Regions from separate parts of the Streptomyces sp. NPDC021562 genome, predicted to be linked through region 3. Evidence: riboswitches for the same ligand, from Rfam matches in the RefSeq annotation. Region 3 holds a riboswitch; each other region holds the start of a gene.
What was found. A riboswitch is a leader RNA that binds a small molecule or an ion and turns the genes downstream of it on or off. The one in region 3 is predicted to bind S-adenosylmethionine.
Positions count from the first base shown of each region.

Region 1: it holds a riboswitch for S-adenosylmethionine, as region 3 does, so the genes downstream of both, thrC (threonine synthase) here and AB0G52_RS30955 (ABC transporter substrate-binding protein) in region 3, are expected to answer to the same signal.
Region 2: it holds a riboswitch for S-adenosylmethionine, as region 3 does, so the genes downstream of both, AB0G52_RS12920 (aminotransferase class V-fold PLP-dependent enzyme) here and AB0G52_RS30955 (ABC transporter substrate-binding protein) in region 3, are expected to answer to the same signal.

Region 1 is NZ_JBFACN010000005.1:368,923-379,064, reverse strand. Features, by position in the region: gene nagA (N-acetylglucosamine-6-phosphate deacetylase) at 1-422, opposite strand, end outside; gene AB0G52_RS10685 (ROK family protein) at 518-1,459, opposite strand; gene AB0G52_RS10680 (extracellular solute-binding protein) at 1,589-2,857, shown strand; gene AB0G52_RS10675 (DUF3263 domain-containing protein) at 2,876-3,109, shown strand; gene otsB (trehalose-phosphatase) at 3,168-4,034, shown strand; gene AB0G52_RS10665 (trehalose-6-phosphate synthase) at 4,090-5,529, opposite strand; gene AB0G52_RS10660 (glucosyl-3-phosphoglycerate synthase) at 5,613-6,557, opposite strand; SAM riboswitch class I at 6,715-6,857, shown strand; gene thrC (threonine synthase) at 6,876-8,159, shown strand; gene AB0G52_RS10650 (MoaD/ThiS family protein) at 8,207-8,482, shown strand; gene AB0G52_RS10645 (cold-shock protein) at 8,952-9,155, shown strand; gene groL (chaperonin GroEL) at 9,489-10,142, shown strand, end outside.
Region 2 is NZ_JBFACN010000007.1:90,032-100,173, reverse strand. Features, by position in the region: gene AB0G52_RS12955 (hypothetical protein) at 1-260, opposite strand, end outside; gene AB0G52_RS12950 (NlpC/P60 family protein) at 291-1,307, opposite strand; gene AB0G52_RS12945 (NlpC/P60 family protein) at 1,741-2,775, opposite strand; gene AB0G52_RS12940 (NYN domain-containing protein) at 2,986-4,329, opposite strand; gene AB0G52_RS12935 (hypothetical protein) at 4,369-4,608, opposite strand; gene AB0G52_RS12930 (rhomboid family intramembrane serine protease) at 4,761-5,504, shown strand; gene AB0G52_RS12925 (Lrp/AsnC ligand binding domain-containing protein) at 5,501-5,782, shown strand; gene AB0G52_RS12920 (aminotransferase class V-fold PLP-dependent enzyme) at 5,900-7,261, opposite strand; SAM riboswitch class IV at 7,426-7,542, opposite strand; gene trpD (anthranilate phosphoribosyltransferase) at 7,664-8,728, opposite strand; gene AB0G52_RS12910 (cytochrome bc complex cytochrome b subunit) at 8,863-10,142, opposite strand, start outside.
Region 3 is NZ_JBFACN010000024.1:11,211-21,352, reverse strand. Features, by position in the region: gene AB0G52_RS30995 (SpoIIE family protein phosphatase) at 1-1,129, opposite strand, end outside; gene AB0G52_RS30990 (SpoIIE family protein phosphatase) at 1,126-2,172, opposite strand; gene AB0G52_RS30985 (ATP-binding protein) at 2,169-2,618, opposite strand; gene AB0G52_RS30980 (STAS domain-containing protein) at 2,615-3,028, opposite strand; gene AB0G52_RS30975 (STAS domain-containing protein) at 3,025-3,915, opposite strand; gene AB0G52_RS30970 (PP2C family protein-serine/threonine phosphatase) at 4,028-5,206, opposite strand; gene AB0G52_RS30965 (MarR family transcriptional regulator) at 5,392-5,826, shown strand; gene AB0G52_RS30960 (hypothetical protein) at 6,094-6,228, opposite strand; SAM riboswitch class IV at 6,639-6,752, shown strand; gene AB0G52_RS30955 (ABC transporter substrate-binding protein) at 7,244-8,863, shown strand; gene AB0G52_RS30950 (ABC transporter permease) at 8,867-9,826, shown strand; gene AB0G52_RS30945 (ABC transporter permease) at 9,823-10,142, shown strand, end outside.

The DNA.
Region 1 (10,142 bases), on a different contig from region 3:
GCCGGGTCCGGGTCGCGCAGCAGCCCCTCGGAGTGGGCGCCCTTGCGGCACGGGGAGATGAACGGGCCCTCGAAGTGGATGCCGGCGATGTCACCCTGCTCGGCGAGCTCGGAGAGGAGGGCGGCCTGGCGGGCGAGGACGTCCATGTCGTCGGTGACGGTGGAGGCGACCAGGGTGGTGGTGCCGTGCAGGCGGTGGGTGTGGACGCCGGTGAGGATCTGTTCGGCGGTGCCCGAGCTGAAGGAGGCTCCGCCGCCGCCGTGGTTGTGGATGTCGACGAAGCCGGGGATCAGGTAGTGGCCGGTGAGGTCGATGCGCTGGGCGTCCGCCGGGGGGTCGGCGGTGATCGTGGTGCCGTCGACGTTCACCTGGCCCTTTTCGACCAATCCGGTGGGGAGGACTGTCCGGGCGCCGGAGAGGATCAGGCGGTGCGTTCCCGGCTGCGGGTGCGTGGGGGTTGATCGCGCAGTTCCCCGCGCCCCTGAGGGGGCGCTGTCCTCACGCTCGTTGGCAGCCATCAGGGGGTTACCTCCGCAGTAGTCGTCGTAGTCAACAGGTTCTGGGCCAGCAGTCCCGCGCCCAGACAGCCGGCCGTGTCTCCCAGTTCGGCCGGGACGATCGCCGGGAGCTTCTGGAAGGTCACCCGGGTCTGTACCGCCTCCCGCAGCGGGGCGAAGAGCACGTCTCCCGCCTCCGCCAGGCCGCCGCCGATGATCAGGACGCGTGGGTCCAGCAGGGTCAGGGCCGTGACCAGGCCGTCGGCCAGCGCGTCCACCGCCTCCTCCCACACCCGTACGGCGTTCGGGTCGCCGGACGCGACGGCCTTCGCGCAGTCCGCCGCGTCCGCCTCCGGGTCGCCGCAGGCCTTCGCCCACGCCTCGCTCACCGCCGCCGCCGACGCGTACCGCTCCAGACAGCCGCGCTGCCCGCAGGGACAGGGGATGCCCCGCGGCCGTACGACCACGTGGCCGATCTCGCCCGCGAAGCCGTGCGCGCCCGGCTCCACCCGGCCGTCCAGGCCGAAGCCGCCCGCGATACCGGTGCCGAGCGCCACGAAGAAGAAGCGGTCCGCTCCCCGGCCCGCGCCGAGCCTGCCCTCGGCGAGGGCGCCGGTGCGCACGTCGTGGCCGAGGGCGACCGGGACGCCCAGGCGGTCGGAGAGGAGGGCGCGCAGCGGGACGTCGCGCCAGCCGAGGTTGGCCGCGTAGACCGCGGTCCCGGCGCGTTCGTCGACGATGCCCGGCACCGCCACGCCGGCCGCGGCCGCCGGCTCGCCGAGCCGCTGCTCGCCGTGGGCCCGCAGGTCGGCGGCGAAGTCGAGGATGGCGGCGACCACGGCGTCGGGGCCGCGGTCACGGCCGGTCGCCCGGCGGTCCTGGTGGAGCAGCTCGCCGTCCGGGCCGACCAGCGCGGCCTTCATTCCGGTGCCGCCCACGTCCAGGGCGATGACATGTCTCACGAGGACAGTGTGGCCCGCCGACCCGCAAGAGGTCTAGTCCACTCACGTGGTGTAGACCTTATGGGTCCACATGTTGAACGGCGAGACAGTTAGATCGAGGTAGTACAGGTGCGGCGGCGTAAGGCAGGAATGACCGCGGTGGTGTCCGCTCTGGGCATGACGGCGGTCCTCGGTGGCTGTGGGACGACCGGATCCTCGGACGTGACCCTCAGACTCGTCGCCGCGGACTACGGGGACTCCGCCGCCAACAGCTCCCAGAAGTACTGGGACAAGCTGGCCGCGGCGTACGAGGCCACGCACTCCGGCGTGAAGATCGACGTCACCGTCTACTCGTGGAACGACGTCGACCGCAAGGTCAAGGAGATGGTCGCCGCCGACAAGGCCCCCGACCTGGCGCAGATCGGCGCGTACGCCGACTACGCGGCGGCCGGCAAGCTGTACGAGGCCGGTGACCTGCTCTCCATCCCGGTGCAGGCCGACTTCCCGTCCCAGCTCGCCGAGGCGGGCCAGTGGAACCACGCGCAGTACGGCATCCCCTTCGCCGCGTCCACGCGCGTCCTCTTCTACAACAAGACCCTCTTCTCCCAAGCCGGCCTCACCCCGCCCACCACCTGGACGGAACTGGCGTCCGACGCCGAGGCGCTCAAGGCACACGGCGTGAAGTACCCGTACGCGCTGCCGCTCGGCCCCGAGGAGGCGCAGGCGGAGACCATGCAGTGGCTGCTCAGCGGGGGCAGCGGCTACACCGACGACACCGGCACGTACACGATCGACTCCTCGCAGAACATCGACACCCTCACCTGGCTCAAGGACGAGCTGGTCGGCAAGGGGCTGACCGGCCCGACCGCTCCCGGCAGGCTGAATCGCGCGACCGCGTTCGCCGCGTTCGCCGACGGCCAGGTCGGCATGCTCAACGGCCACCCCACCCTGATCAAGCAGGCCGAGAAGAAGGGCGTGAAGTTCGGCACGGTCGCCATGCCGGCCCGCGCCGGCCAGGCCACCCGCACCGCCTCCATGGGCGTCACCGACTGGATGGCGGCGTTCAAGCAGAACGGCCACGCCAAGCAGGTCGGCGACTTCCTGGACTACGTCTACAGCGAGAAGAACGTCCTCGACTTCTCCCGCGAGTACGGCCTGCTGCCCGTCACCACGTCCGCGTCCCAGACGATGACCGACTCCGGCCAGGCCCAGGACAAGCAGCTGCGCCCCTTCCTGGAGCAGCTGCCGACCTCCGAGCTGTACCCGGCGGGCAAGACGTCCTGGGCGGCCGTCAGCGCCGACATCAAGAAGCAGATCGGTACGGCGGTCGGCCCGTCCGGCAACCCGACCAGCGTGCTCACGCAGATCCAGGCCGAGGCGTCCCTCGCGGACAGCCGTACGGCGGCCGCGACCGGCTGAGCGCGTACGGTTCTCGGCATGGACCGGCAAGAACTGGGCGCACGCGAGCTGACGATCCTCGCCCTGGAACGCCGGGGCTTCCCGAGCCCCGGCGCGAAGGAACGGGCGATACGGGAGGAGCTGGATCTGGCGCCGGTGCGCTACTACCAGCTCCTCAACGCCCTGCTCGACGACGAGCGGGCCCTGGCCCACGACCCGGTGACGGTGAACCGGCTGCGCAGAGTGCGCGAGACGCGGCGCGGGGAGCGCTGACGGTCCTGGGGGATCTTCGGGACGCTTGAAACGAGGGCGCTCGGATACTGTCAGCCGTATGGGCAACCACAGCACGGACCCCCACGTCACGGAACCCCTCCCGACGCCCCGCACCGCCGCCGGTCGCGAAGGACTGGAGGCGCTGCTCGCGCGGCCCCGCACCGCCCTCGTCGGACTCGACTTCGACGGGACGCTGGCGCCGATCGTCGCCGACCCCGAGCAGGCGCGGGCCCACCCGGACGCCGCGGCGGCCCTGTCGGCCCTCGCGCCGAAGGTGGCCGCCGTCGCCGTCATCACCGGCCGCCCGGCCGAGGTCGCCGTCCGCAACGGCGGCCTCGCCGAGATCCCCGGCCTGGAGCACCTGGTCGTCCTCGGCCACTACGGCGCCGAACGCTGGGACGCGGCCACCGGCGAACTCACCGCCCCGCCCCCGCACCCCGGCATCGCGGCCGTCCGCGCCGAACTCCCCGCCCTCCTCGACCGCGTCGGCGCCGCGCGCGGCACCTGGATCGAGGACAAGGGGTTCGCGGTGGCCGTCCACACCCGCCGGGCCGACGACCCCCAGGCCACCTTCGAAGCCCTCCGCGCCCCCCTCACCGACCTGGCCACCCGGCACGCCCTGATCGTCGAACCGGGCCGCCTGGTCCTGGAACTGCGCCCCCCGGGCATGGACAAGGGGGTGGCGCTCCGCGAGTTCGCGAGGGAGATCGGCGCGGGCGCGGTCCTCTACGCGGGCGACGACCTGGGCGACATCCCGGCCTTCGCCGCGGTGGAGGAACTCCGCAAGGAGAACGTCCCGGGCCTCCTGGTGTGCAGCGGCAACGAGGAGGTGACCGACCTCGCCGACCGAGCGGACCTGGTGGTGAACGGCCCGGAGGGGGTCGTGCGGCTCCTGCAGACCCTGGCTGCCATGAGCGCCCTTTAGGGGCGCGGGGAACTGCGCGACAAGCCCCCACCGAACCCGCAGTTCCCCACGACGCTCACCCACCCCCGCCCAACGCCCCCAACTGCTCCAGGAACCAGGCCGCAGGAGGCAACGCGGTCGCCGCGGCGGCCAGCCGCTTGCACCGCTCCGCCCGCTCCGCCACCCCCATCGTCAACGCCTCCTGCAACGCGGCCGCGGTCCCCCCGATGTCGTAGGGATTCACCACCACCGCGTCCTCGCCCAGCTCCTCGTACGCCCCCGCCTCCCGCGAGAGCACCAGCGCGCAGCCCTCGTCCGACACCAGCGGGATCTCCTTCGCGACCAGGTTCATGCCGTCCCGGATGGGGTTCACCAGGGCCACGTCGGCCAGCCGGTACGCCGCCAGCGAGCGCGCGAAGTCGTCCTTGACGTGCAGCACCACCGGGGTCCAGCCCGCCGTCCCGTACGCCGAGTTGATCTCGTCCGCGACCCGCTGCACCTCGGCCGTGTAGTCCCGGTAGACGGGGAGGTCCTGCCGCGAGGGGTAGGCGAACGCGACGTGCACCACCCGCTCCCGCCACTCGGGACGGTCGTCGAGCAGCTGCCGGTAGGCGAGCAGCCCGCGCACGATGTTCTTCGACAACTCGGTCCGGTCGACCCGGACGATGGTCTTGCGGCCCTCCCCGATCTCCTCCCGGAGGGCCGCCATCCGCTCGTCCACGTCCCGCTCGTGCGCCCGCTTGCGCAGGAAGTCGGCGTCGGCGCCCAGGCCGTGCACCCCGATCCGGGTGTCCGACGAGGAGGGGATCCCCGGGCCCAGCACCGTGTGGCAGCAGGCCACGAACGCGTCCGCCCAGCGGCGGGTCAGGAACGCCGCGTGGTCGGCGCCGAGGATCCCGGTCAGCAGCTCCGCCGCGATGTCGTCGGGGAGCAGCCGGAAGTAGTCCGGCGGCGCCCACGGCGTGTGCGAGAAGTGGCCGATCCGCAGGTCGGGCCGCAGCTGCCGCAGCATCCGGGGCGCGAGCGCCAGGTGGTAGTCCTGGATCACCACCACCGCGCCGTCGCCGGCCTCCTCGGCCAGCGCCTCGGCGAACGCGCGGTTGTAGGCCCGGTACGACTCCCACTGGCGCCGGAACTCCGCGTCGAAGACCGGCTCCAGCGGGGTCTGGTAGAGCATGTGGTGGACGAACCACAGCACCGAGTTCGCGATGCCGTTGTAGGCGTCCGAGAACACGCCCGGGTCGATGTCGAGCATCCGGACCCGCTGGCCCCCGGTGTCCGCCTCCGGCAGCAGGCCGCCCCCGGCCCGCCGGACCGCCTCGCGGTCACCGTCGCTCAGCGCGGCGCACACCCACACCGCGTTCGCGTCCGGCCCGATCGCCGAGAGCCCCGAGACGAGCCCGCCGCCGCCCCGTTTGGCACGGAGCGCGCCGTCCCCGTCGTCCGGACGGAACTCGTACGAAACCGGGCCGCGGTTCGACGCGACCAGCACCTCTGCACTGCCGGTGGAAGCCATGGGGGAAGCCATACGCCTCAACCTAGCCCGGCTTGTAAACGCTCAAACGTACGGCCACGCCCGACGGGCGAACGTGTACCAGGTCAGGCCACCCGGCGGTCGGCGTACTCCGCGATCTCCACCATCGGCGGGCGTTCCTCCGTGTCCACGGAGTAGGTGCGGGGTTCGAAGCCGTCCTCGCCGCGTTCGAACTGGGTCAGGGACGGGCGGATCAGATGGCCGCGGGCCAGCCGCAGCTGGGCCGTGCGGTAGATCGCGGCGGACATCCGGCCGAGGGCCTGGCCGTCCTGGTGGCGGTGCTTGCGCACCCCGACGTCCACCTGGGCGAGCGCGTCCAGGCCGACCAGGTGCAGGGCGTCCACCAGCATGCCCAGCTCCACGCCGTAGCCGACCGGGAAGGGGAGCTGCTCCAGCAGGGTGCGGCGGGCCGCGTACTCGCCGCCGAGCGGCTGCACGAACCCGGCCAGCTGCGGCCAGTGCATGTTCAGCAGGGGGCGGGCCATCAGCTCGGTGACCCGGCCGCCCTGGCCCGCCGCGCCGGCGAGCGGGCGGTCGTACATCGCCTTGACCAGGTGCACGTCCGGGTCGGTCAGCAGCGGGCCGACGATGCCGGTGACGAAGTCGGAGGAGAAGTCCCTCAGGTCGGCGTCGACGAAGCAGACGACGTCCCCGCCGGTGACGAGCAGGGAGCGCCACAGGACCTCGCCCTTGCCGGGGACGGCGGGGATGCGGGGGAGGATCGTGTCACGGTGGACGACCCGGGCGCCCGCCGCCGCTGCCACCGCCGCGGTGCGGTCGGTGGAGCCCGAGTCGACGACGACGATCTCGTCGACGAGCGGCACCTGCCGCATCAGGTCGTGGCGGATGACCGCGACGATGTCACCGACCGTCTCCTCCTCGTTGAGCGCGGGCAGCACGACGGAGACGGACTGACCGGTGCGCTGCTTGGCGGCGAGTATCCGGTGCAGCGGACGGTCGGTCACGGACCAGGAGCGGGTGGCCAGCCAGCGTTCGGCTTCTTCCAGCACAGTCAGCGGCTCCTCACTGTCACGGTCACACTGCGGGGTGTGATCCATCTCGCGGTACGGACGACTATCTCAACTGTCCTGGCCTTCGGTTACAGTCTTGAACAACGCGCGTGACCATCGCATGTCCTGGCGTCACCGTGCGTTGACAACCGAATACAGCTCATCCAGAGGGGCAGAGGGAAACGGCCCGATGAAGCCCCGGCAACCCTCCAGTCGGTCTCGTGTTGCACAGCGAGGCTCCCGACTAGGGAAGGTGCCAAATCCGTCTCACGGCGAGATGCGTCGTGAGGAAGATGAGGAGAAAGGGCCTCGCCTCACATGGCTGCGCAGACTGTTGCAACCGCTTCCCCGAAGACCGTGGACCTCGGCCCCGCCGCCGCGCTGTCCTGCCGCGAGTGCGGCCACCGCGTGCCGCTCGGCCCGGTGTTCGCCTGCGAGGAGTGTTTCGGCCCGCTGGAGATCGCGTATGACTTCTCGGGCTACGACACCGAGGAGCTCCGCAAGCGGATCGAGGCGGGCCCCGCCAACATCTGGCGCTACGCGCCGCTGCTGCCCGTCCCCGCGGACGTGGCGACCAAGCCGAACATCAACCCGGGCTGGACCAAGCTCGTGCAGGCCGACAACCTGGCCAAGGAGCTCGGCGTCACCGGCGGGCTGTACGTGAAGGACGACTCGGGCAACCCCACGCACTCCTTCAAGGACCGCGTCGTCGCCCAGGCCGTCGAGGCCGCCCGCGCCTTCGGCTACACCACGCTCTCCTGCTCCTCCACCGGCAACCTGGCCGGCGCCGTCGGCGCCGCCGCGGCCCGGGCCGGCTTCCGCTCCTGCGTGTTCATCCCGCACGACCTGGAGCAGGGCAAGGTCGTCATGGCCGCGATCTACGGCGGCGAGCTCGTAGGCATCGAGGGCAACTACGACGACGTGAACCGGTTCTGCTCCGAGCTGATCGGCGACCCGGCCGGCGAGGGCTGGGGCTTCGTCAACGTCAACCTGCGGCCGTACTACGCCGAGGGCTCCAAGACGCTCGCGTACGAGATCTGCGAGCAGCTCGGCTGGCGGCTCCCGGACCAGCTGGTCGTCCCGATCGCCTCCGGCTCCCAGCTCACGAAGATCGACAAGGGGCTGCAGGAGCTGATCAAGCTCGGGCTCGTCGAGGACAAGCCGTACAAGATCTTCGGTGCGCAGGCGGAGGGCTGCTCGCCGGTGTCGACCGCGTACAAGGCGGGTCACGACGTGGTCCGGCCGCAGAAGCCGAACACCATCGCCAAGTCCCTCGCCATCGGCAACCCGGCCGACGGCCCGTACGTCCTCGACATCGCCCGGCGCACCGGCGGCGCGGTGGAGGACGTCGACGACGAGCAGGTCGTCGACGCCATCAAGCTGCTCGCGCGGACCGAGGGCATCTTCGCGGAGACCGCGGGCGGGGTGACGGTCGGGGTCACCAGGAAGCTCATCGAGAACGGGCTCATCGATCCGGCGAAGTCGATCGTCGTCCTCAACACGGGTGACGGACTGAAGACACTGGACGCGGTCGCGGGTACGGGACTCACCGCGACCATCCGCCCGAATCTCGAGTCTTTCCACGAGGCCGGGCTCGCCTGAGCCGACCGCACAGAACCAGGGCGTTGCCCGGACCGGAGGTCTAGACAGTGAGCGTCACCGTTCGCATCCCCACCATCCTGCGCACCTACACCGGCGGCCGGGCCGAGGTCGCCGCGGAAGGCGCCAACCTCGGCGAGGTCATCGCCGACCTGGAGAAGAACCACACCGGGATCGCCGCCCGTGTTCTCGACGACCAGGGCAAGCTGCGCCGGTTCGTCAATGTCTACGTCAATGACGACGACGTGCGATTCGAGCAGGGCCTGGAGACGGTCACGCCGGACGGCGCCGGCGTCTCCATCATCCCGGCCGTCGCCGGTGGCTGAGCCGCCGACCCGCCTGACGTGATGGCCGAATGACCGAACATTACCTTCGGTAACAAACGTCGCCGGTTGTGAATGGGATTGCCCCCTCCGCGAGAGAAGCGGAGGGGGCAATTCTGTGTGGTTGAGCGCGGTACAGTTGGGGAACACGGTCCCGATCACCGGGGCGCGGGCCCTGTTATTGGATACCTCGGGCCTGCCAAGAAGTAGCCAAAGTGTGCGGGTCATATGCGGCTTTCGTGGCTTTTATGGGGCCCGACTTGCCCTGAATTCGACCGAATTCTCGCTACATTCCGGACCCTTCCCGCCCAGAATTCTCGTCCGATTGACCTGTTGCAGACGGCAGTTGGACAGATACATTCAGCCGCGGTCGACGCGTTCCGGCGCACGCCCCCAACCAATGGGGGGTGAGGTCTGACCCGGATCCGCGAAGTGTGGATCTGTGCAAGGGCCAGTAATAGGGGAGTTAGGCATGGCTCAGGGCACCGTCAAATGGTTCAACGCGGAGAAGGGGTACGGCTTCATCGCGGTCGACGGTGGTGCGGACGTGTTCGTCCACTACAGCGCGATTCAGATGGACGGCTACCGCACCCTGGAAGAGGGCCAGCGGGTGGAGTTCGAGATCTCGCAGGGCCAGAAGGGCCCGCAGGCCGACATGGTTCGCGTCACCGCCTGAAACGGCACACACGAGGAAGGGCCCGCTCCCGTCAGGGGGGCGGGCCCTTCGCCGTGTCCCCGGAGGGCGCCGGTCCGGGTCTCCGGAGGGTGCCGCCCGGTGTTCGCGGGCGGCTGAGCGCGCCGCCCGATACCCGGGAGGCGCTTGCACTCGCCTAGGCCGAGTGCTAATCATTGCGTTAGCACTCTGAAGGTGAGAGTGACAAAGAAGGACCGGGTCGGTGAGGCCCGCGGACCGGGTGGGGCAAGGAACCCACGGGTCGGCGAGCCGTCCGTCGCGGGCGCGGGCGCGGTCCTCGAAGACTCACCCCCAGTCCTGGAGGGACCACTTCACATGGCCAAGATCATCGCGTTCGACGAGGAGGCGCGGCGCGGCCTCGAGCGCGGCATGAACCAGCTCGCGGACGCCGTCAAGGTGACGCTCGGCCCCAAGGGCCGCAACGTCGTCCTCGAGAAGAAGTGGGGCGCCCCCACGATCACCAACGATGGTGTCTCCATCGCCAAGGAGATCGAGCTCGAGGACCCGTACGAGAAGATCGGCGCCGAGCTGGTCAAGGAAGTCGCCAAGAAGACGGACGACGTCGCCGGCGACGGTACGACCACCGCGACCGTGCTCGCCCAGGCCCTGGTCAAGGAAGGCCTGCGCAACGTAGCCGCCGGCGCCAACCCGATGGCCCTCAAGCGCGGTATCGAGAAGGCCGTCGAGGCCGTCTCCGGTGCCCTCCTCGAGCAGGCCAAGGATGTCGAGACCAAGGAGCAGATCGCCTCCACGGCCTCCATCTCCGCCGCCGACACCCAGATCGGCGAGCTCATCGCCGAGGCGATGGACAAGGTCGGCAAGGAAGGCGTCATCACCGTCGAGGAGTCCCAGACCTTCGGTCTGGAGCTGGAGCTCACCGAGGGTATGCGCTTCGACAAGGGCTACATCTCGGCGTACTTCGCCACCGACATGGAGCGTATGGAGGCGTCCCTCGACGACCCGTACATC
Region 2 (10,142 bases), on a different contig from region 3:
CGGTGCACGGCGGTCACCCGGTAGCTCCACTGCGCGAGCGGTACGGCCCGCAGGTCCGCGTACGAACCGACGGTGCCCGTCTCGCCGTACGCGCGCCGGTCGTGGCCGAGGACGGCGGCCGCGCGCCGGTCCAGGACCCGCTGCACCTGGGCCGTCGCCGTGCCGGCCGACGGCTGTCCGCCACCGCATCCGGCCAGCGGCAGGAGCAGCAGACACAGCCCCACCGCCCCTGAGCGCCCCGCCCGCCAACTGCCAGCCACGTGCCGATCGTACGGGGCGGGGCGCGGAATTCAGGGCCGGGTGACGGAGGACACCGGCATCATCCCGACCGGGTCGTAGCGGACCGGGGCGCCCGGGTAGGGGGCGTGGATGACCTGGCCGTTGCCGACGTACATCGCCACATGGCTGGCGTCGGACCGGTAGACGACCAGGTCACCGGGTTGCGCCTGGGAGAGCGGGACCTGGTGGCCGGCGTAGCGCTGCTCCTGCGAGGTGCGCGGCAGGTGGATGCCGGCGTGCGCGTACGACCACTGCATCAGGCCCGAGCAGTCGAAGCCGGAGGGGCCGCTGGCGCCCCAGACGTAGGGCTTGCCCAGGGCGGAGCGGGCGGCGGCGATCGCGGCGGCCGCGCGGGCGTCGGGAGGGAGCGCGCCGGTCAGGTCGGCCAGGGCGGCGCGGCCATCACCGCGGGAGGCGTGCTCGAAGGCGGCGCGGTCCGCGGTGGGCAGCGCGTTGAGCAGGGTGCGGGCCTGGGCGAGCTTGCGTTCCACGACGGCCTTGTGGGAGGCGACCGCGCGGCGGCTGCGTTCCAGTTCGGCGAGTTTCCCGGCGGCCTCGGCGCGCTCCTGGGCGAGTTCGCGCATCGCCGCCTGGAGTGCGCCGAGCTGCCCGGCCCGGCGGACGTCGATGCGGTCGAGGAGGGACGCCCGGTCGAGGTACTGCTCGGGGTCGTCGGAGAACAGCAGGGCCACGGTGGGGTCGAGGCCCCCGGCGCGGTACTGGGCGCCGGCCAGCGAACCGAGCGCCTCCCGCATGGTGTTGATGCGCTGCTGCTGGCGGGCGATCCGGTCCTGGGAGTCGTTCACCTCCCGGCGCAGCGTGCCGGCCTGTTCGTCGGCCTTGTCGTAGGCCTGGGTCGCCTCCTCGGCCTGCTGGTACAACCGGTCCACCTCGGCCCGGGTGTCGGTGCGCGGGGCGGCGCTCGCGGGTACCGCGCCGAGGGCGGCGGCCGCGGCCGACAGCGCACAGAGGGCGGCACCCGCGCCCCGGTTGAACCCGGACGGTGCGAGACGGCGATGAGACCCCAAGGGAGCCCGCACTCCTTCCGATCGTCGGAGGCCGGCGGTCTTCCCCGGTTCCGGGGGAACGCGCCGGCACTGACGCCCTCCCCCGCCCGGCGGGCGGGGGATTCCGGTCCGCGCCGCTCGGCGGCGCCACCGCGGGTTCCTGCTTCACGGGCCGCGGCCCACCCTTGCGGGTCGGTCTCGCGCAGCCTCCACAGGCCTGACATTCCGCCCGTCCGGCGGTAGGTCCGACGATTTCCGTCTTCGGACGCGGCGATGCTAGCCGCGCCGGGACACCTCGGCCAAAGACCCGCCACGGGGCACGACGAGAAGCCCCGCCTCTGACGCAGGTCAGGGCGGGGCGGGGGTCATATCAGGCTGACAGGATTCGCCCGTTCGGGCGCCACAGCGAGTTGATCTTCGGCCGTACGGGTGGCGCGATGACCGGATGGGGTGGTCAGATCCGGACGCCGAACTCGAAGGTCATGTCGCTCATCGCCTCGTAGCGGACGACGGCACCCGTGTGCGGGGCGTGCAGCACCTGGCCGTTGCCCGCGTACAGGCCGACGTGGTGGTAGTCGCCGAAGAAGATGACCAGGTCGCCGACCTTGAGGTCGCTCGCGCTGTAGATGCGGGTACCGGCGTTGGCCTGCGCCTCGGAGGTGCGCGGGATGGTGACGCCGGCCTGGGCGTAGGCCCAGGAGGTCAGACCCGAGCAGTCGAAGGAGGACGGGCCGGAGGCGCCGTAGACGTAGGGCGAGCCGAGCACGGACTGGGCGGCGGCGAAGGCGGCGGCGGCCCGGCCGGAGGCGGAGCCGGTGTTGCCGAGGTCCACCCGGGCGGTGGCACGGCTGGCGGCCTGGGCCTGCTCCTTGTCGAGCGCGGCCTTCTCCTTGGCCGTCAGCGTGTTGAGCAGCTTCTGCGCGTCGGCGAGCTTGCCCTGGACGGCGGTCTTCTGCTTGGCCAGCTCGGCACGGGTGGCGGAGAGGTCCTTGAGCTTGTCCGAGGCCTCTGCCCGCTCCTGGGCGAGTTCGCGCTGTTTGTCCTGGATCTTCTTCAGGGCCTCGACCTGCTGGCTGCTCAACTGGTCGAGCGTGGAGGCCTTGTCGAGGTAGTCGTCGGGGTTCGACGAGAGGAAGAGCTGGACGGAGGGGTCTATGCCGCCGGAGCGGTACTGCGCGGTGGCCAGCGAACCGAGGCTGTCCCGCAGCTTGTTGAGGTCCTCCTGACCACGAGCCACGTTGTCCTGGATCGTGGAGATCTCCTTCTGCAGCTTCTGCTGCTTGTCCTTGGCGCCGTCCAGCTTCTCGGTGGCCTGCTCGGCCTCCTCGTAGAGCTTGTCGACCTTCGCCTTGACCTCGTCCTTGCTCAGCTTCCCGCTGGGCGCCGCGTTGGCGGCGTTGGCACTGAGGACTACGGCCGCCGCTGCTGCGGTGGTGAGCACGGTCACGCGTGCACGGCTCGGCTGCTTGGGTCGACGATGGGACGCCACGGAGACGGGCTCCTTCGTTTGAGTGATCACCCGTGTGGAGGTTCGAGGCCAGACCTTAGTGACCCTCTTGTGATCAGTTCAAACCCGGGAGCCAAAAATCTGGTCACGCAACGCACTCTTTGCACATAACTAACCTGTCGTGATGCCGGATTGACGCTACGTTGCGTGACTGATCGGTCAATTCGGGCATTGCATATGCGCGTTGCACTTTCAGGACAGTCGCTTCAGAAGCATCGCAGAAGCCACCGGCCGGGCACCCGCCTTCGCGACCCCGTCGGCGACCTCGCGGTCGGTCGAGGCGACGATCACCGGGCGGCCCGGCGGCTCGGCGCGCACCAGCTGGCGGATCAGCTCGTCCGCGGTGACACCGGGCTTCGAGAAGAGCACCCGGACCCCGCGCGGCGGGGCGAGCAGCACCGGCGCGGCCAGTTCCGCGCCGTCGAAGACACAGGTGACCTCGGCGCCGGTCGCCGCGGCGAGCTGGGAGAGCTGGCCGAGCAGCCGCAGCCGCTGCTTCTCCAACGGCATCTGCGGATAACCGGTCTTGGTGACGTTGTAGCCGTCGACGACCAGGTGCGCCTGCGGCAGGGCGAGGAGCTGGTCGAGAATGGCCGGGTCGTGCTCGGACAGGGCGCGCGCCGCGATGTCCTTCGGGGTCATCCGGCCCGGCTCGACCGCGTCCACCGTCTCGGCGGGGCGCACCGACACCGGCGGCAGGGCCAGTTCGCGGCGCAGGCCCTGGGCCGCGTCGAGCACGGTGTCCAGCAGCAGCCGCAGTCTCATGTCCTCGACGCTGCGCCCCTCGCGGGCGGCCCGGCGGCTCGCCTCCAGGGCGGCCTCGACCTCGCCGAGCCGCGCCTTGAGCCGCCGGCTCTCGCTCTCGGCGGCGGACACCTGGCTCTGCCCCTCGGCCCGCACCGTGTCCAGCTCGCCCTGCATCTTGCGCAGCGCGGCCTCACCGCGCCTGACGTCGCTGACGGCCGCGCGCAGCTTGCGGTGAAGCGATTCGGCTTCCTTCTTCGCCGCGTCCAGCTCGGCGCGCAGCCGCTCCGTCTCGCTGCGCGTCAGCTCCCGGGCCCGGTCCAGTTCCTCGCGCAGCCGCTCCAGCTCGGCCCGGCTCTCCTCGCCGGCCCGCTCGGCGTCCGCCCGCTGGGCCTCCTCGCCGGCCGCCGTCACGAGCTTCACCCAGTCGGTGGGGCGCAGTACATAGGCCGCGGCCGCCACGTCGAGCGGGTCCGCGGCCGGGGGCGGCGAGCCGGAGTCCAGGGCGCCGGCCAGTTCCGGCTGGGCCTCTCTCAGCTTCTCCCCGATCCGCTGCCGGAAGAGGGGGTCCGTCTCCAGCGCGGCCGCCATCGCGTTGCCGGCGAACTTGGCCCGGCGATTGGGGGCGAACCGGGCGTACTGCCGCAGCTGCGCGGGCAGTTCGCCGACGGTCAGCCCGCCGAACCCGTCCGAGACGATCTGCACGACCCGCCGTCGCACGCCGTCGGGCAACGGACGGTCAAGCACCTCGGCGGTGCCGTCGCCCGGCCCCCCGCCCGTGGTCTCCACCATCCGTCACACCCCATCACCTGTGCGGTGCCGCTCCCGGTCTCAGGAGCCGGCGCCCGGCCTGTCCACGAGTTCCACCTGGTCCACCGCGTTGCACCAGCGGCAGCGCACCGACTCGATGGTCTCACTGACCACCTCGCGCTCCTCGACACTGGGCTCACCGGCCAGGTCCAGGTGCACGTACTCGACGACCTTCGACGAGCGGGTCACGTCGAAGCGCGTGAGGTTGCCGCAGAGGGTGCAGCGCCACCGCGTGGAGGCGGTCGGCAGGGGAACCGTCATCGTGGCTTGTTCGCTTCCTTCTAGTGTCCGTGACGCGCCGTCCTGACGCGTGTGGCTCGTACCCTACGGCCTGGTGGGCACCCGACGCCGCCCCGTCCACGGCGGCGAGGCGATCTGCGTGGTTGCGTCCCGTTACGCCATGCTCTATGTCCATGATCGGCAACTGGAACACGACGGCCGCCCGGACCCTGCGGGGCCTGCGGGGGACGTCCGCGCCCATGACGTACGCCCTGATCGCCGTGTGCTGCCTGGTCTTCGTCCTCGGGCCCGCCTCCGGCCTCACCCCCTCTTACGGCACCGGGGCGGCCCTGGCGGCGGCGCAGCGGGCGTATTTCCGGGGGTGGGGGGTGGTTCCGGCCGATCTGTTCGACGGGCCGGCCGGCGAGCTGCTCACCCCGGCCACGGCGCTGTTCATCCACGGCAGCTGGGTGCACCTGCTCGGCAACATGCTCTTCCTCTTCGTCTTCGGGGCGATGACCGAGGAACGGATGGGCCGGGTGGAGTTCACCCTCTTCTACCTCGGCTGCGGCTACCTCGCGCTGCTCGGCTACGCGGCGGCCAACGCCACGTCCCAGCAGTCACTGGTGGGGGCGTCCGGGGCGATCTCGGCGGTCCTCGGGGCATTCCTCTACCTGTTCCCCAGCGCCCGTGTGACCAGTCTCCTGCCCTTCCTCTTCTTCCTGCCGCTGCGGTTCCCGGCCTGGGTGGTGCTGCCGTTCTGGGCGGCCCTGCAGTGGCTGGCCCTGGACCGGGCCCCCTCCGGCCCCGGCGTGGCCTACCTCGCCCACCTGATCGGCTTCGGCCTCGGCTTCGGCTACGCCTGGGTGAGATATGGCCGTACGACTAGAGTGAGAGCCGCCCCAGCTCCGGCTCCCGAGGGAGAGAACCAGCCGTGATCACCGCGATCGTCCTCATCAAGACCAGCGTGGACCGGATCCCCGAGATCGCGGAACAGATCGCCGCGCTGGAGAGCGTCAGCGAGGTCTTCTCCGTCACCGGTACGTACGACCTGATCGCCATGGTCCGGGTGCAGCAGCACGAGGACCTGGCCGAGGTCATCCCGGGCCGGATCAGCAGGATCCAGGGCGTGGAGGCCACGGACACGCACGTCGCGTTCCGCACGTACTCCCAGCACGACCTGGAGGCGGCGTTCGCGATCGGCCTGGACAGCTGAGCGCCCCAGAGGGGCGCGGGGAACTGCGCGGCCAGCCCCCACCGGCCCGCAGTGTGGTCCCCAGCGGGTGCGTCGTGGCTGGTCGCGCAGTTCCCCGCGCCCCTTGCGGGGCGCTGATCACACCGCCGGGACGCAGCGGCCCTCTTCCGTGCGGTACGACCACTTCGCGCCGTCGGCGACCAGCTCGCGCACGGCGTTCACGAAGCGCTCCACGTGCTCGTCCGGGGTGCCCGCGCCGAAGCTCACCCGGATCGCGTTCAGCGCCTTCTCCCCCGGTGCCGCCTCCGGCGCCCCGCACTCGCCCTGGGCCTGGGGGTCGGCGCCCAGCAGGGTCCTGACCAGGGGGTGGGCGCAGAAGAGGCCGTCGCGGACGCCGATGCCGTACTCGGCGGAGAGGGCGGCGGCGAAGTGGGAGCTGTTCCAGCCCTCCACCACGAAGCTGATCACGCCGACCCGCGGGGCGTCGTCGCCGAACAGGGAGAGCACCCTGACCTCGGGGATCTCGGCGAGGCCCGCGCGGACCCCGGCGATCAGGTGCTGCTCGCGGGCGACCAGGGCGTCCCAGCCCACCTCGGTCAGCGCCTTGCAGGCGGAGGCGATGGAGTAGGCGCCGATCACGTTGGGCGACCCGGCCTCGTGCCGCGCGGCGTTCTCGTGCCACTCCACGGCCACCGACCCGTCCTCGCGCCGGGTGACCTTGCGGCTGGCGCCGCCGCCCGCGAGGTACGGCTCGGCGGCCCGCAGCCAGTCGGCGCGGCCGGCCAGGACGCCGGAGCCGAAGGGGGCGTACAGCTTGTGCCCGGAGAAGGCGACCCAGTCGACGTCGAGGTCGCGGACGGAGACCGGGTGGTGCGGGGCGAGCTGCGCGGCGTCCAGGACGATCCGGGCGCCGTGCGCGTGGGCGGCGGCGGCCAGCTCGCGCACCGGCCACAGTTCGCCGGTGACGTTGGAGGCGCCGGTGACGCAGACCAGGGCCGGGCCGTGCGGGTCGCGGTCGGCGAGGGCCCGCTCCAGGGTCGCCACGGCCTGCCGCGGGGTGCGGGGGGCGTCGAGGTAGCTGACCCGGGCGTCCTGCCAGGGCAGCAGCGAGGCGTGGTGCTCGGTCTCGAAGACGAAGACCTGGCAGTCGGCGGGGAGGGCGCGGGCCAGGAGGTTCAGGGAGTCCGTGGTCGAGCGGGTGAAGATCAGCTCGTCGTCGGGGCGGCAGTCGAGGAACTCGGCGACGGTCTTCCGGGCGTTCTCGAAGAGCTCCGTGGACAGCTGGGAGAGGTATCCGGCGCCGCGGTGGACGCTGCCGTAGTACGGCGCGTACGCCGCCACGTCGTCCCAGACCCGCTGGAGGGCGGGGGCACTGGCCGCGTAGTCGAGAGCGGCGTAGCCGACCTCCCCGCCGGTGACGAGCGGGACGGTGACGTCCCGGCCCAGAACGGGCAGCGGGGCACAAACGGTACGGGCAAAGGCGGCGGTGGAGACAGACATGGGTGAACTCCCGTGGGCGCGGCTGGACTCCGCCATGCGAGCGGACGCGCTCGAAGCAACGGCGGGAAGGAAAGAGGGGGGTGCGGAGGCGGGGCTCTGCGGCCCTATCGCATTCGCTTGCTCACGGAAGGCTCCTCGACGACCAGGACCCCTGGTGTACGAGGGGTCCGCGCTTGCCGTGGACCTCGCTGCCCACGACCTGGTCCTCACCCGGGGCACCCCGCCACGGACGGAGGGTTGCCGGACAGTCGGCCGGGGCCTCATGACTGTCACTCATGACCTGGGAAGAAACGTAGGTGAACTGATCGCGGACGCGCAACTCCTGTCCGGATGACGAAACAAACCGAGGGCTGCGCACGGCTCCGGCACCGGTGCCGGGCTCCACCGCAGCCCTCTGGTGTGCTACTTGTGGGTCGCTGCTGCCCAGCGTTCCAGGGCTCGCTTGGCCGCGCCCGAGTCGATCGACTCCGCGGCGCGGGTCATGCCCGCCGAGAGCTGCTCGGGCAGCGTTCCTGGGCCCGGGTCCAGCGCCACCAGCGCCGCCGCCGAGTTGAGCAGCACCGCGTCCCGTACCGGGCCCGTCTCCCCGTCCAGGAGCCTGCGGGCGACCTCCGCGTTGTACGACGGGTCGCCGCCCCGCAGCGCCTCCACGGGGACCAGGTCGATCCCGACGTCACGGGGGTCGAAGGTCTCCTCCGTGACCTTGCCGTCGCGGACGGTCCAGACCCGGGACGTGGCGGTCGTCGTCAGTTCGTCGAGGCCGTCGTCGCCGCGGAACACCAGGGAGGAGTTGCCGCGCTCCGCGAAGACGCCCGCGACCACGGGGGCCATGCGGGGGTCCGCGACGCCGACCGCCTGGGCCCGGACCCGCGCCGGGTTGGTCAGCGGGCCGAGGATGTTGAAGACCGTGCGGATGCCCAGCTGGCCGCGCGCGGCGCCCGCGTACCGCAGCGCCGGGTGGAACTTGACGGCGAAGCAGAAGGTGATGCCGGCCTCCTCGGCCACCTCGGCGACCCGCTGCGGGGTCAGGTCGAGGTTGACACCGAGCTTCTCCAGCACGTCCGAGGCCCCGGAGGCGGACGAGGCCGCCCGGTTGCCGTGCTTGACCACCTTCGCACCGGTGCCGGCCACCACCAGGGCGGACATCGTGGAGATGTTCACCGTCTTCGCGCCGTCGCCGCCGGTCCCGACGATGTCGACGGTGCGGCCCGGCACCTCGATGACGTTGGCGTGCTCGTACATCGTGCGGACGAGCCCGTTGATCTCGTCGACCGTCTCGCCCTTGGCCCGCAGGGCGACCACGAAGCCCGCGATCTGGGCGTCGGTGGCCTGGCCGCGCATGATCTGGTCCATCGCCCAGGCCGTCGCGTCGGCGCTCTGGTCCTGGCCGTACAGCAGCGCGTTCAGCACCGCGGGCCAGGAACGGCCCGCCGCGGTGTCGCCTCCAGCGGGGGTCACAGCGCTCATGGGGCCGCTCCTGAGTGTCGTACCGGCGTAAAAACGGTTTCCGGACCCACCCTATCCAGCCCCGGGCACGGCGAAGGGCCCCCGTCCGTACACCGGACGGGGGCCCTTCGACCGAGGCGTGGCGACGCCGTCGATCAGTGGTGGCCGTGGCCGCTCGTGATCTCCTTGTACTCCTCCACGCTCGGCTTCGGGATCTGGTTGTCCTCGCCGTAGTAGGCGTTGCTCAGCTTGGCGCGGAGCTTCTCGGACCCCTTGATCTTGCGCTCGACACCGTTCTCGTCCACCGCCGGGCCGACCTGGGCCGGCTCGTACTGGTGGTGGGCGGTGAGGGTGTGCAGCTGCTCCTGCGAGAGCGGCTCGTGGACCTCGATGAACTCACCGTGCGGGAGCCGCTTGATGATGCCGGTCTCGCGACCGTGCAGCACCTTGTCGCGGTCCCGGCGCTGGAGGCCGAGGCAGATCCGCTTGGTGACGATGAACGCGATCACCGGTCCGGCGAAGAAGAAGATCCGGACGAACCAGGTGACGTCGTTGATCGACAGGTGGAAGTGGGTGGCGATCAGGTCGTTGCCACCACCGATCAGACCGACCATGTACACGGTGACCCAGGCGACACCGAAACCGGTGCGGGTCGGGGCGTTGCGCGGGCGGTCCAGGATGTGGTGCTCGCTCTTGTCCCCGGTGATCCAGGACTCCAGGAACGGGTAGACCGCGATCGCCGCGAGGACCAGGCCGAACAGGACCAGCGGGATGAAGACGCCCAGGACCAGGGTGTGGCCCCAGAGGTTGATCTCCCAGCCGGGCATGTAGCGGATCAGACCCTCGGCGAAGCCCATGTACCAGTCGGGCTGGGCGCCGGTGGACACCTGGTCCGGGCGGTACGGGCCCATGGCCCAGATCGGGTTGATCTGGGTGGTCGCCGCGATGGCCGCGATGACACCGAAGACCAGGAAGAAGAAGCCTCCGGCCTTCGCCATGTAGACCGGCAGCAGCGGCATGCCGACGACGTTCTTCTCGCTCTTTCCGGGACCCGCGAACTGCGTGTGCTTGTGGTAGAAGACCAGGATCAGGTGGCCCACCATCAGGCCGAGCATGATGCCCGGCAGCAGCAGGATGTGGATCGAGTAGAACCGGGCGACGAAGTCGTGGCCGGGGAACTCGCCGCCGAAGAGGAAGAACGAGATGTACGAGCCGACGATCGGCATCGACAGGATCGCGCCCTCGGTGAAGCGGACACCGGTGCCGGAGAGCAGGTCGTCCGGGAGCGAGTAACCGGTGAAGCCGGTGAACATGCCGAGGACGAACAGCAGGAAGCCGAACAGCCAGTTGATCTCACGCGGCTTGCGGAACGCGCCGGTGAAGAACACGCGCATCATGTGCACGAACATGCCGGCGAGGAAGATCAGCGCGGCCC
Region 3 (10,142 bases):
CGGGCTGCGGGAAGGCGTCGTACCAGTCACCGCCGATGTTGAGACCTCGGGTGGCGGGAAGGTAGCGGGCCGCCAGATCCAGGCCCTCGGTGGCGGGCAGGTCGGTGAGCTGGGCCCGTTGGAGGGCTTCGGCGGTGTCCCGGTGCTGTTCGTAACGGCGTGCGTTGTCCAGGGCGATGGCGGTCCGGCGGGCCAGTTCGACCAGCATCACGCTGGTGTCCGCGTCGAAGCGGTCGCCTGGGGCGGTCAGGGTGAGCACGCCCGAGGTGTGGCGCACGGTGAGGGGGATGCACAGCAGCGGCCGGTCCGGGGAGAGCGCGGAGGGCGGCAGGTCGTCGACGCCCGGGAGCTCGCCGGGGCGGGGTCCGGCGTGCTGGGGACGGTCGCAGCGGGCGGCGGTGACCGCCGCCGCGGAGTGGGTGGCGGTCGGGGCGTCCGGCTCGTCGAAGAGCCATACGTCGACCTGACTCGCGTACTCGGGGACGAGCAGGTCGGGGAGGCAGCGCAGGATGGCCTCCTGGTCGAGGGAGGCGGTCACGGCGGCGCTGGCGTCGGCGAGGAAGTTCAGCAGGCGCCGAGCCTTCTCCGCCTCGCCGCGTGCGGCCCGTTCGGCTTCGAGCAGTTCCCGCTGGGTCCGCGCGGCGGCGTCGAGTTCGGCATGCAGGGCGAGCACACCCTGGTTGGTCTGGTGCAGTTCCTCGCGGTGCAGGCGCAACTGCTCCTCGGTCTCGTCCAGTTGCCGCAGGACGGCCGCGGTCCCCTCGTCGGCCGCCAGGACCGCCTCCGCGTGCGTGCCCTCGGGCGGCCCCTCGGGCTGGAGCGGGTCGCACGTCGGGGGGCCTGGGCAGGCCAGTGTCAGCTGCCAGGGCGTGCGGCCGGGCTCGGCGGAGACCGGTGCCACGACGGCGCGTACGAGGGTGGTCCCGTCGGCCGCCGACGGGTCGGCGGTGAGGGTGAGTTCGGCCCCGCCCCGGCCGAGGCTCTCGCGCACGCGGGTGGTGAGCGCGGTCAGGAAACGGGCCTGTTCGACCGCGGGCGCCCCGGCCGCGGCCGTGAGGCGCGCGGCGAGGACCCGGGCGCTCAGGGCATCGGCGGCCGAGGTGATTTTCCGGACGTACGGCTGGTTCACGGGCTCCCGGCCTGTCGGTCGGAGGTCAGGACGGCCACACAGGTGTCGTCGCGGCCCGGGCTGGCCGCGCTGCTGGCGTCCCGCAGGACGGTCGCGGCGACCACGGCCGGCTCGCGGGCGAGGAGGCCGGGGTCGTCGGGCGGCACCCACCGGCTGGGCAGCCCGTCGCTGTGCAGGACGAGCAGGCTGCCCGGCGTCCAGGGCAGCCGACGCTCGGGGACGGTCGCCGGGAACTGGGCGCCGACGATGCCCGGATGGGAGACGAGGTGCTGCCAGGAACCGGCGGTGCGCAGCCGGGCACCCACGTTGCCGACTCCGGCGAACGCGAACTCCCCGTCGGCGGTGTCCACCTGGGCCACGGCGACCGCGGCCCCGCGGGTGTCCCGGAGGGCCGGGTGCATGCGGCGCAGGATCTCGGCGGGCGGCAGGTGCGCGACCCGGTGCAGTTCCTCGACGGCGGCGCCGGAGGCGTGGGCGGCCTTGGCTCCGTGGCCGAGACCGTCGGCGAGCATGAAGGTGACCCGGGAGCCCGAGCGGGCACAGCTCCAGGCGTCCCCGGAGTGTTCGGCCTCCGCAAGGGGGATGTTGATCCCTCCGGTCCGGACGGCGGGCCGGTTCTCCTCCGGTCCGCCCCCCTGGTCGACCCGGGCCATGGCGACGGTGCCGCGCGGGGTGCTGTACAGGTCGAACGCGCTGGAGATGCGCCGGCAGGTGCCCAGGCCGGCGCCGAGGGACGCCTCGCTGGTGGTGTAGCCGTCCCGCATGGCCGCGCCGACGTCCCGGATGCCGGGGCCGTGGTCGAGGGTGACGAGCTGCACGGCCCGGCCGCGGCCGGCCGGTCCCGGGCGGTCGACGAGGTCGATCACCAGACGGCCGCCCCCGGCGTGCTTGAGCAGGTTGGTCGCCAGCTCGGTCGCCACCAGGGCCGCCACCGCGGTGCGGTGGGCGTCCAGGCGGGCATGGGCACTGGCGGTCTCGGCCGCCACCCGGGCGTCCCGTACCCGGGTGGAGTCGTGCACGGGGACGACCCAGACGCGCGTCATCCGGACCCCTGCCGGCCGGCGGGCACACCCGTGGCCCAGGCGACGAGGGTGACGACGGTGCCCTCACCGGGCTTGGTGTCGATGGTGAACTCGTCCACCAGGCGCCGGGATCCGCTGAGGCCCAGCCCGAGACCACCGCCGGTGGTGTAGCCGTCGGTCATCGCCAGCTCGACGTCGCGGATGCCGGGGCCCTCGTCCATGAAGGACAGTTTCAGACCACGCCGGGACCCGTTGGTCAGCGGGGTGATCGTCGCCTGCCCTCCCCCGCCGTGGATCAGGGTGTTGCGGGCCAGTTCACTGGCCGCGGTGACGATCTTCGTCTGCTGTACGAGCCCGAACCCCAGGCCGGCCGCGAACTGCCGCACCTGGTGACGCACCCATGCCAGGTCGGCGTCCGAGCCGATCGGCAGGCTCGTCGCCGTGGCGGAGTCGGAGGTCGGTGTCACGCCCACCCCGCACGGGTGCCCGGGGCGGCCGCGGAGGCGCCCTGCCGGAGCAGTTCGAGGGCGCGCTCGACGTCGAGCGCGGTCACCAGGCCGGGCAGTGTCAGACCCAGTTCGACCAGGGTGATCGCGACGGCGGGGCGCATCCCGCACACGACGGTACGGGCGGCCAGCAGGCGGGCGTTGGCGGCGATCTCGGCGATGACCCGGCCGAGGAACGAGTCGACGATCTCGACCCCGGAGACGTCGATGACCACACCGCTCGCCTCGCTGCCGGCGATGCGCTCGGTGATGTCCTGCTGGAGCTGTTCGGCCACGCTGTCGTGCAACTCCCCCTGGAGGGACACCAGCAGGATGTCGCCGAGTGCCAGCACGGGCACCAGGGCCGAGTGTCCGGGAAGGGTGCCGGTCATCGGGGGCTCGCACCGGCCGTGTGGGAGACCTCGATGCCCTGCCGGCCGAGCGCGTGGGCCAGGGCGTCGGCCAGGGAACTGCGGGTGAGCACCGAACTCAGGTCGATGCCGAGGTGCACGATGGTCTGCGCGATGGCCGGACGGATACCGGAGACGATGCACTCGGCCCCCATCAGGCGGGCCGCGGCGACCGTCTTCATGAGGTGCTGGGCCACCAGCGAGTCGACGGTGGGCACGCCCGTGATGTCGAGGATCGCGAACCGGGCCCGCTGCTCCACGATCGCGTTCAGCAGCGACTCCATGACCACCTGGCTGCGGGCGCTGTCCAGGGTGCCGATCAGGGGCACCGCGACGACACCCTCCCACAGGTTGATCACGGGGGTGGCCACTTCGAGCAGCTGCTGCCGCTGCCGGGCGATCAGCTCCTCACCGGCGTCGACCGTGGTCTCCATGATGACCAGGCTGAGCGTGCCCATCAGGACGGTCAGCGCGAGCCGGACCTCCTGCGCCTGGTCGCCGGGCAGGTCACACAGTGCGTCGCGGAGCATCTCGGCGGTCGTGACCCGCAGTCCGGCGGCCTCCTCCGCTATCTGGGCCGGGCTGAACCCGCTGCGGGCACGGGCGGCGGCCATCCGCCGGAGCTGCTCCCGCACGGAGTCGAAGCCCGGGGCCGCGATGCTGTCCAGCAGGCCGGCCGAGGCCACGTCCGCCAGCGCGTCCACGACGGCCTTGCAGGCCTCGACCGCCTCGTCGCGCGAGACGGTGAACACCGTCCTGAACAAGGGCGCGTCCGCCCATCGCTGGGCGATCTGCTCGCGATGGCCTTCCAGGAAGGCCGTCAGCTCCCGCGCCGCCGACTCGGCCGCTGGCTGTTCCGGCACCTGCATCGTCTCCCTCGACCTCATGTCGTTGCGCCAGGACCGGCGCAATCAATGTCGTTCATTGCCGCAGGACAAATATTCCACATGGCAAACACCTCCCCCGTACGGCCACAGCGGCTCAGCGCCCGTGCCAGTCCAGGCAGACCACCAGGGCGTCGTCCTGCGGGACGGACTGCCCGCGGTGCCCGGTCAGCTCCCGCAGGATGGCGCGCGGCACCTCCGCTGCCGGCAGCAGCCGTGTGGACATGATCGCCCTGGCCAGGGCGGCGTCGCCGTACGCCTCCCCCTGCGGCGAGGCCACCGAGTACACCCCGTCGCTGACGAAGACCAGCCGGTCGCCCGGTTCCGCCTGGAAGTCCTGGACCACGTAGTCGGTCTCCTCGAACATCCCCAGCGGAAGCTGCGCCTCGAAGGTGACCTGCTCGACCACTCCGTCGCGCAGCCGCAGCAGCCGCGGGGAACCCGCGTCCACCACCTTCGCCCGGCCCGTCGCCAGCTCGAAGTCGAACATCAGCACCGAGAGGTAGCAGCGCCCCTGGTAGTGGGCGTACACCGCCTGGTCGGCCAGCGCGGCCTGGTCGTCGATGGCGAGGCCGGCCCGCCTGGCGTTGCGGAGCGCGTTGATGGCGAGGTTCGTCAGCAGGGACGCTTCTATGCCCTCGCCCATGCCGTTGGTGACGTAGAGCATGAGGTGGTCCGCGGTGGCGGACCAGTCGAAGTTGTCACCGAAGATCGCGTAGGCGGGCTCCAGCTGCGCACCGAGTTCGTACTCGGGGCGCGCGCAGGAGCGGCCCGGCAGGAGCTGCCACTGCATCTCGGCGGCCAGGGTCAGCCGGTCCTTGCGCCGTGCGCGCAGGTACACGTCCGTGTCACGCTCGGCGACGACGATCTCATGGCCGAGCACCTCGGCGATGTCGGCCAGCTCACCCAGCAGGCCGGGCGCGTCCTCCCCGTCCGGCAGAGTGACGCACAACACGCCCAACCGGTCGCCACGCACGGTGACCGGCAGATGGACGCGTACGGCACCCCCGGGAGCGGGCTCCACGAGGGGTTCCTGGGCCCCGAAGGCACGGCCCACGGGGCCGCTGTGCACCGGCACCGGCTCCGCGGTGCTCGGCAGCGAGGACACCGGCTGCAGCACGGTCAGGCCGTAGTCGGCCAGCAGCAGCTCCACGGACGTCGCGGCGTACTCCTGTGCGAGCACTCTGCGCACGACGTCGAGCAGCTCATGTGGGGCCGCCGTGCGCAGAGCGCGTTCAGCGGTCACAAATCTCTTCACGATTGTAAATACACCCATCCTCCGTCGGACGCACACGAGCCTTGCACACGCGGCAGGGCTTTCCGTGCCGCGTCGTGCCGGGTCGTCCGAACCATCTGTTGCAGCAACCGGCACCTAGTACGCTGAAAGACGTCCCAGGTGCCTGCGAGAGTGTGACGGTGACTGTCTTCCGCCCCCGCCCCGAACCAGTCGAGGTAGCACGCGTGACCTTGACGGCGGTGGAGTTGCTGGAAGTCCTGTGGGGCCGGGCCTCGACCGCGCCGGCTTCGCCCTCCCAGATGCGCGTGCTGCTGATGCTGGAGCACCAGGACGGGATCAATCTGCGCACCCTCGCCGACTCGCTCGCCTCCACGCCCCCGTCCACCAGCCGGCTCTGCGACCGACTGGTGGCCGCCGGCTTCGTCGAGCGCGTGGTCAGCCCTGCGGACCGGCGCGAGGTACGACTCCATCTCAGTGACCGGGGCCGCGTCTTCCTCGACGACCTGCGTGCACGCCGGGAGCAGGAACTCCAGGCGGTGCTGGAGCTGATGCCCGCCGCGAAGCGGACCGCGCTACTGGAGGGGCTGGAGGCGTTCTGCGACACGGCGGCGCTGCAGATACACAGCGACGAGCCGCGTGCCGGGGGCCGGACGGCCTGAACGCCTTCCGAGGCCACCGATCGCGTCGACACGTCGGGGCTCGGGCGGCCAGCACACGGAGCGACCTCCGCCCACCAGAACATCGCAAGTTCCTTCCCGCGCAATGCGACTCGGTTACTTTGTTGCCTCACACCCATAGTTGTCAAATGGCAACAGTCGGGCCCGGGGCCTCCCTTGTCTGGTACCCCCGAATCACCGTCTCTGCCTGTGGCCAACGTCTCGGAGGGGGGAGCCGACCTGGGAAACGCACGAGGCCGGTGCCGCACGTCAGGCGGGCAGCAGGCCTTCGCTCAGGCGCGACACGTGCAGCTGGGAGACGCCGCGACGAGCACCTGTCAACACCGCGATCCCCGGAACATCCGCCTTCTGCCCGGCGGCCGGCACGGTCGTCGTTCCCCTCATGCGTCCCTCCCGGTCGTCCGGCCTCGTCGGCACCGGTTGCTGGTCCCGCTAGGAGGCGCTTACCCCCACCGCCCACGGCCATGCCCCGAACCGACGCGACGGACGGGCGCGGGAGCGGCCACACCGGGTGTTCTTGACATGCGCCGGGGCGGCCGAGTGTGGACTTCTGCCGCACCCGCTCGGCCGTCTGTCCTCTCCGCGCCGCTGACCCCTGCCCGGCCCGCGCCGCGGTCTCCCCGTCTTGCCGCGCGCCTGGCGCCGCGAAGGGCGGGCGAAGGCGGCGTCGCACGGCTGGTCGCCGCGCGAGGCCGTCATCGAGCTCGGCCCGCAGCGCGGCCGGCACCCTCACGGCACCGAACGTCCCTGTGTGGCATTGACGTTCGACAAGTCCGCTCCGTAGCATCTCGATCGGCATTGAGTGTCAGCGTCAAGCCCTGGCTCGCTGACCGGCAACCCTCCCGCGCGGTGGGGTGCTCCAGGTGAAAGCCCGGCGGGGTCACCGACGATCACCGCAAGCGCGTGGCCCCGGTGGCGGGGCCGGAGACGGGGAGGGACCGGTATGCACAGCGATCATGCGGCGGTCGCCTCCTGCGCCGGTGCCATGCCGTTCTCCCGGCTCTCCCGCCGACGCCACATCGACCTCAAGCGCTCGACCAGCTGCCTCTGTCGCACGACACGCTGTCGCTGACGAGCAGGCCCCCGGTCCGCTGACAAGCCGTCGCTGACCAGCCCCCCGACCGGCCACCGCGACGGCCGGGCCCCTCGCGCGGCATCCACAGGTCGGCACCCGGACCGCCGCCAGGCACCGGCCTCCCGGCTCCCGGCTCCCGCGTGGCAGTCCGCTGCCCGTTCTCCCGCCACCGCGCCCGGTGGCGTCCTCCCGACCACCGTCTGATCAGCGCTTTCCCCCGGCCGGCGCCGACCGGCCGGGGCGCACGTCCGTCCCCGCACGACGTGCCGCGCTCCCGACGCCAGGCACCCGGTGCCCGGTGACACGAGTAGGAGAAAACCCTCCGTGACCGCACTTCCGGTATTCAGATCATCCCGTTGGGCGCCGCTGGCCGCCCTGCTGACCACCAGCGTGCTGCTGACCGCCTGTGGTGCGGGCGACGGCGGTTCCGGCGGCGCGAGCAGCCGGCCGAAGTCCGGCGGCACCCTGACCTTCGCGGTGGGATCCGACTCCGGCTGCGTGGATCCGCAGCAGGTCGGCAGCAACGACACCATCTACTCGGTCCGTCAGATCGTGGACTCGCTGACCGACCAGGACCCGAGGACCGGCAAGATCGTGCCCTGGCTGGCCCGGAGCTGGGACATCAACTCCGACGCCACCCGGTTCACGTTCCGTCTGCGCCCGGGCGTCACCTTCAGCGACGGGTCGAAGCTGACGGCGCAGGTGGTCAAGGACAACTTCGACGCGGTGCCGAAGCTCGGCGCCCTGGGCACCCTGGCCCAGGGTTACCTCAGCGGTGTCAAGAGCACCACCGTGGTCGACCCGCTCACCGTGCAGGTGACCTTCGCGCAGCCCAACGCACAGTTCCTGCAGGCGACTTCGACTCACTCACTGGGCATCGAGTCGTCGGCGAGCGTGCACCGCACCCCGCAGCAGAAGTGCAGCGACGGGGTGGTGGGATCGGGGCCGTTCGTGCTGAAGGGCTACGTGCAGAACCAGTCGATCACCCTGGCCAGGCGGACCGGGTACGCCTGGGGATCCGGTCTGTGGGCCAAGAAGGGCGAGGCCTACCTGGACAAACTGGTCTTCAAGGTGGTACCGGAGGCGGGCGTACGCGCCGGCAGCCTCCAGTCCGGTCAGGTCGACGCGATCAGCAGCGTCGGCAGGGCCAACGAGGCCGCGCTCAAGGGCGGCCGGGTCACGCTCGCCCGCCGGGCCAACCCCGGGGTGGTGTTCGGTCTGGGTCTCAACAACGCCAGTCCCCTGCTGAAGGACGCCAGGGTGCGGCAGGCACTCCAGGTCGCGGTCGACCGCAAGCAGATCGCCGACACCGTCTTCCCGACCGGCACCCGGCCGGCCGGCAGCGTCCTGGCGCACACCACCCCTGACTACACCGACCTGTCCGCGGACCTGACCACGGACCCGGCCAAGGCGAAGTCCCTGCTGGACCAGGCCGGTTGGAAGACGGGAGGTGACGGCTTCCGTACCAAGGGCGGCAGGAGGCTGAGCCTGACCATCACCTGGTTCCCCAACGCGGCCACCAACCAGCCCGCGCTGGAACTGGTCCAGCAGCAGCTGAAGGCCGTAGGGATCGACGTGGTGCTGAAGCAGCTCCCGGTCACCCAGTTCGCGACGACCCTGCAGGCCGGTGACTTCGACGTCGTGTGGGGCAACGTGACCCGGTCGGACCCGGACATCCTGCGCACCTCGTTCTCCACACAGCTGGCCAACTTCTACCATCTGACCGCCAGTTCGCTGGACACCGTGCTGTCCCAGCAGGCCGCGACGACCGATGCCGCCAAGCGCGCGAAGCTGGTCGCCGAGGCGCAGCGGCTGATCGTCCAGAACGCGTACGACGTGCCGGTGGTGGAGTTGCAGACCCAACTGGGCGTGTCCACGAAGGTGCACGACCTGGACTTCGACTCGGGCAGCCGGATCCAGCTGCACGACACCTGGATCGGCTAGCCCGTGCGCCGCTATGTGATCAAACGGCTCGCGCAGGCGGTCGGGGTGCTGTGGGCGGCCTACACGGTGTCGTTCCTGGTGCTGGACTTCCTGCCCGGTGACCCGGTCTCCGCGATGGCCGGCGCCGGGATGGACTCGGGACAGGTCGACCCGGCCCAGCTCGCGGCGCTGCGGCACGAGTACGGCTTCGACAAGCCGGTCCTCGTGCAGTACGCCGAGTACCTCGGGCGGGCGGTGCGCGGGGATTTCGGCGACGCCGTCTCCAGCGGCCGCCCGGTCACCTCCGTCATCGGCGCCGCGCTCCCGGGGACGCTCCAGCTCACGGGGGCCGCGCTGCTGCTCGCGGTGGTGTTCGGCGGCGGACTCGCGGTGGTGGCGACGTACGCCTCGCAGCGGTGGTTGCGGCAGCTGTTGCTGTCGCTGCCTCCGCTGGGGGTGTCGGTACCCACCTTCTGGGTGGGGCTGCTGCTGGTCGAGGCGTTCTCGTTCCGGCTGCACTGGTTCCCCGCGTTCGGCAACGACGGGCTGCGGGGCCTGGTGCTGCCGGCGCTGACGCTGGCCGTGCCGACCGGGGCGCTGGTCGCCCAGGTGCTGGCCAAGAGTCTGCTCACGGCGCTGGACCAGGCCTATGTGGAGACCGCACGGGCCAAGGGCGCCGGGCGCCCGCGGGTGCATCTGCGGCATGCGCTGCGCAACGCGTCACTGCCCGCGCTCACGGTCGTCGGGCTGCTGGTCGGGCAGCTGGTCGCCGGCTCGGTGGTCGTGGAGACGGTGTTCTCGCGGGACGGCCTCGGCCGGGTGACCGCGGCGGCCGTGACCGCCCAGGACATTCCGCTGGTGCAGGGGGTGGTGGTGTTCGGCGCGCTGATCTTCGTGGCGACGAACCTGGTCGTCGACCTCGTCTACCCGCTGCTGGATCCCCGGATCGTGGTGGCCCCGGACAGGAGGGCGGGCTTCGCATGAGTCAGAGCGTTGTCGACGACGCGGCGGACGCCGCCCTCGGCCTCACCCGGCCCGTCGAGGCCGGTCCCCCGCGGGCACCGGGCCGCCCCGGCGGGCCGCGGCGGGTGCTGCGGTTCCTGGTGCGCCGCCCCGGACTGCTGCTGTCCGTCGCGGTCCTGGTGCTGGTGGTGCCGGCGGCCTTCTGGCCGGAGCTGTTCACCTCCCAGGACCCGTTGCGGGGGGTGCCGGCCGACAACTTCCGCGGTCCGGGCGGCAGTCACTGGTTCGGTACCGACGAACTCGGCCGTGACGTGTTCTCCCGGGTGGTGTACGGCGC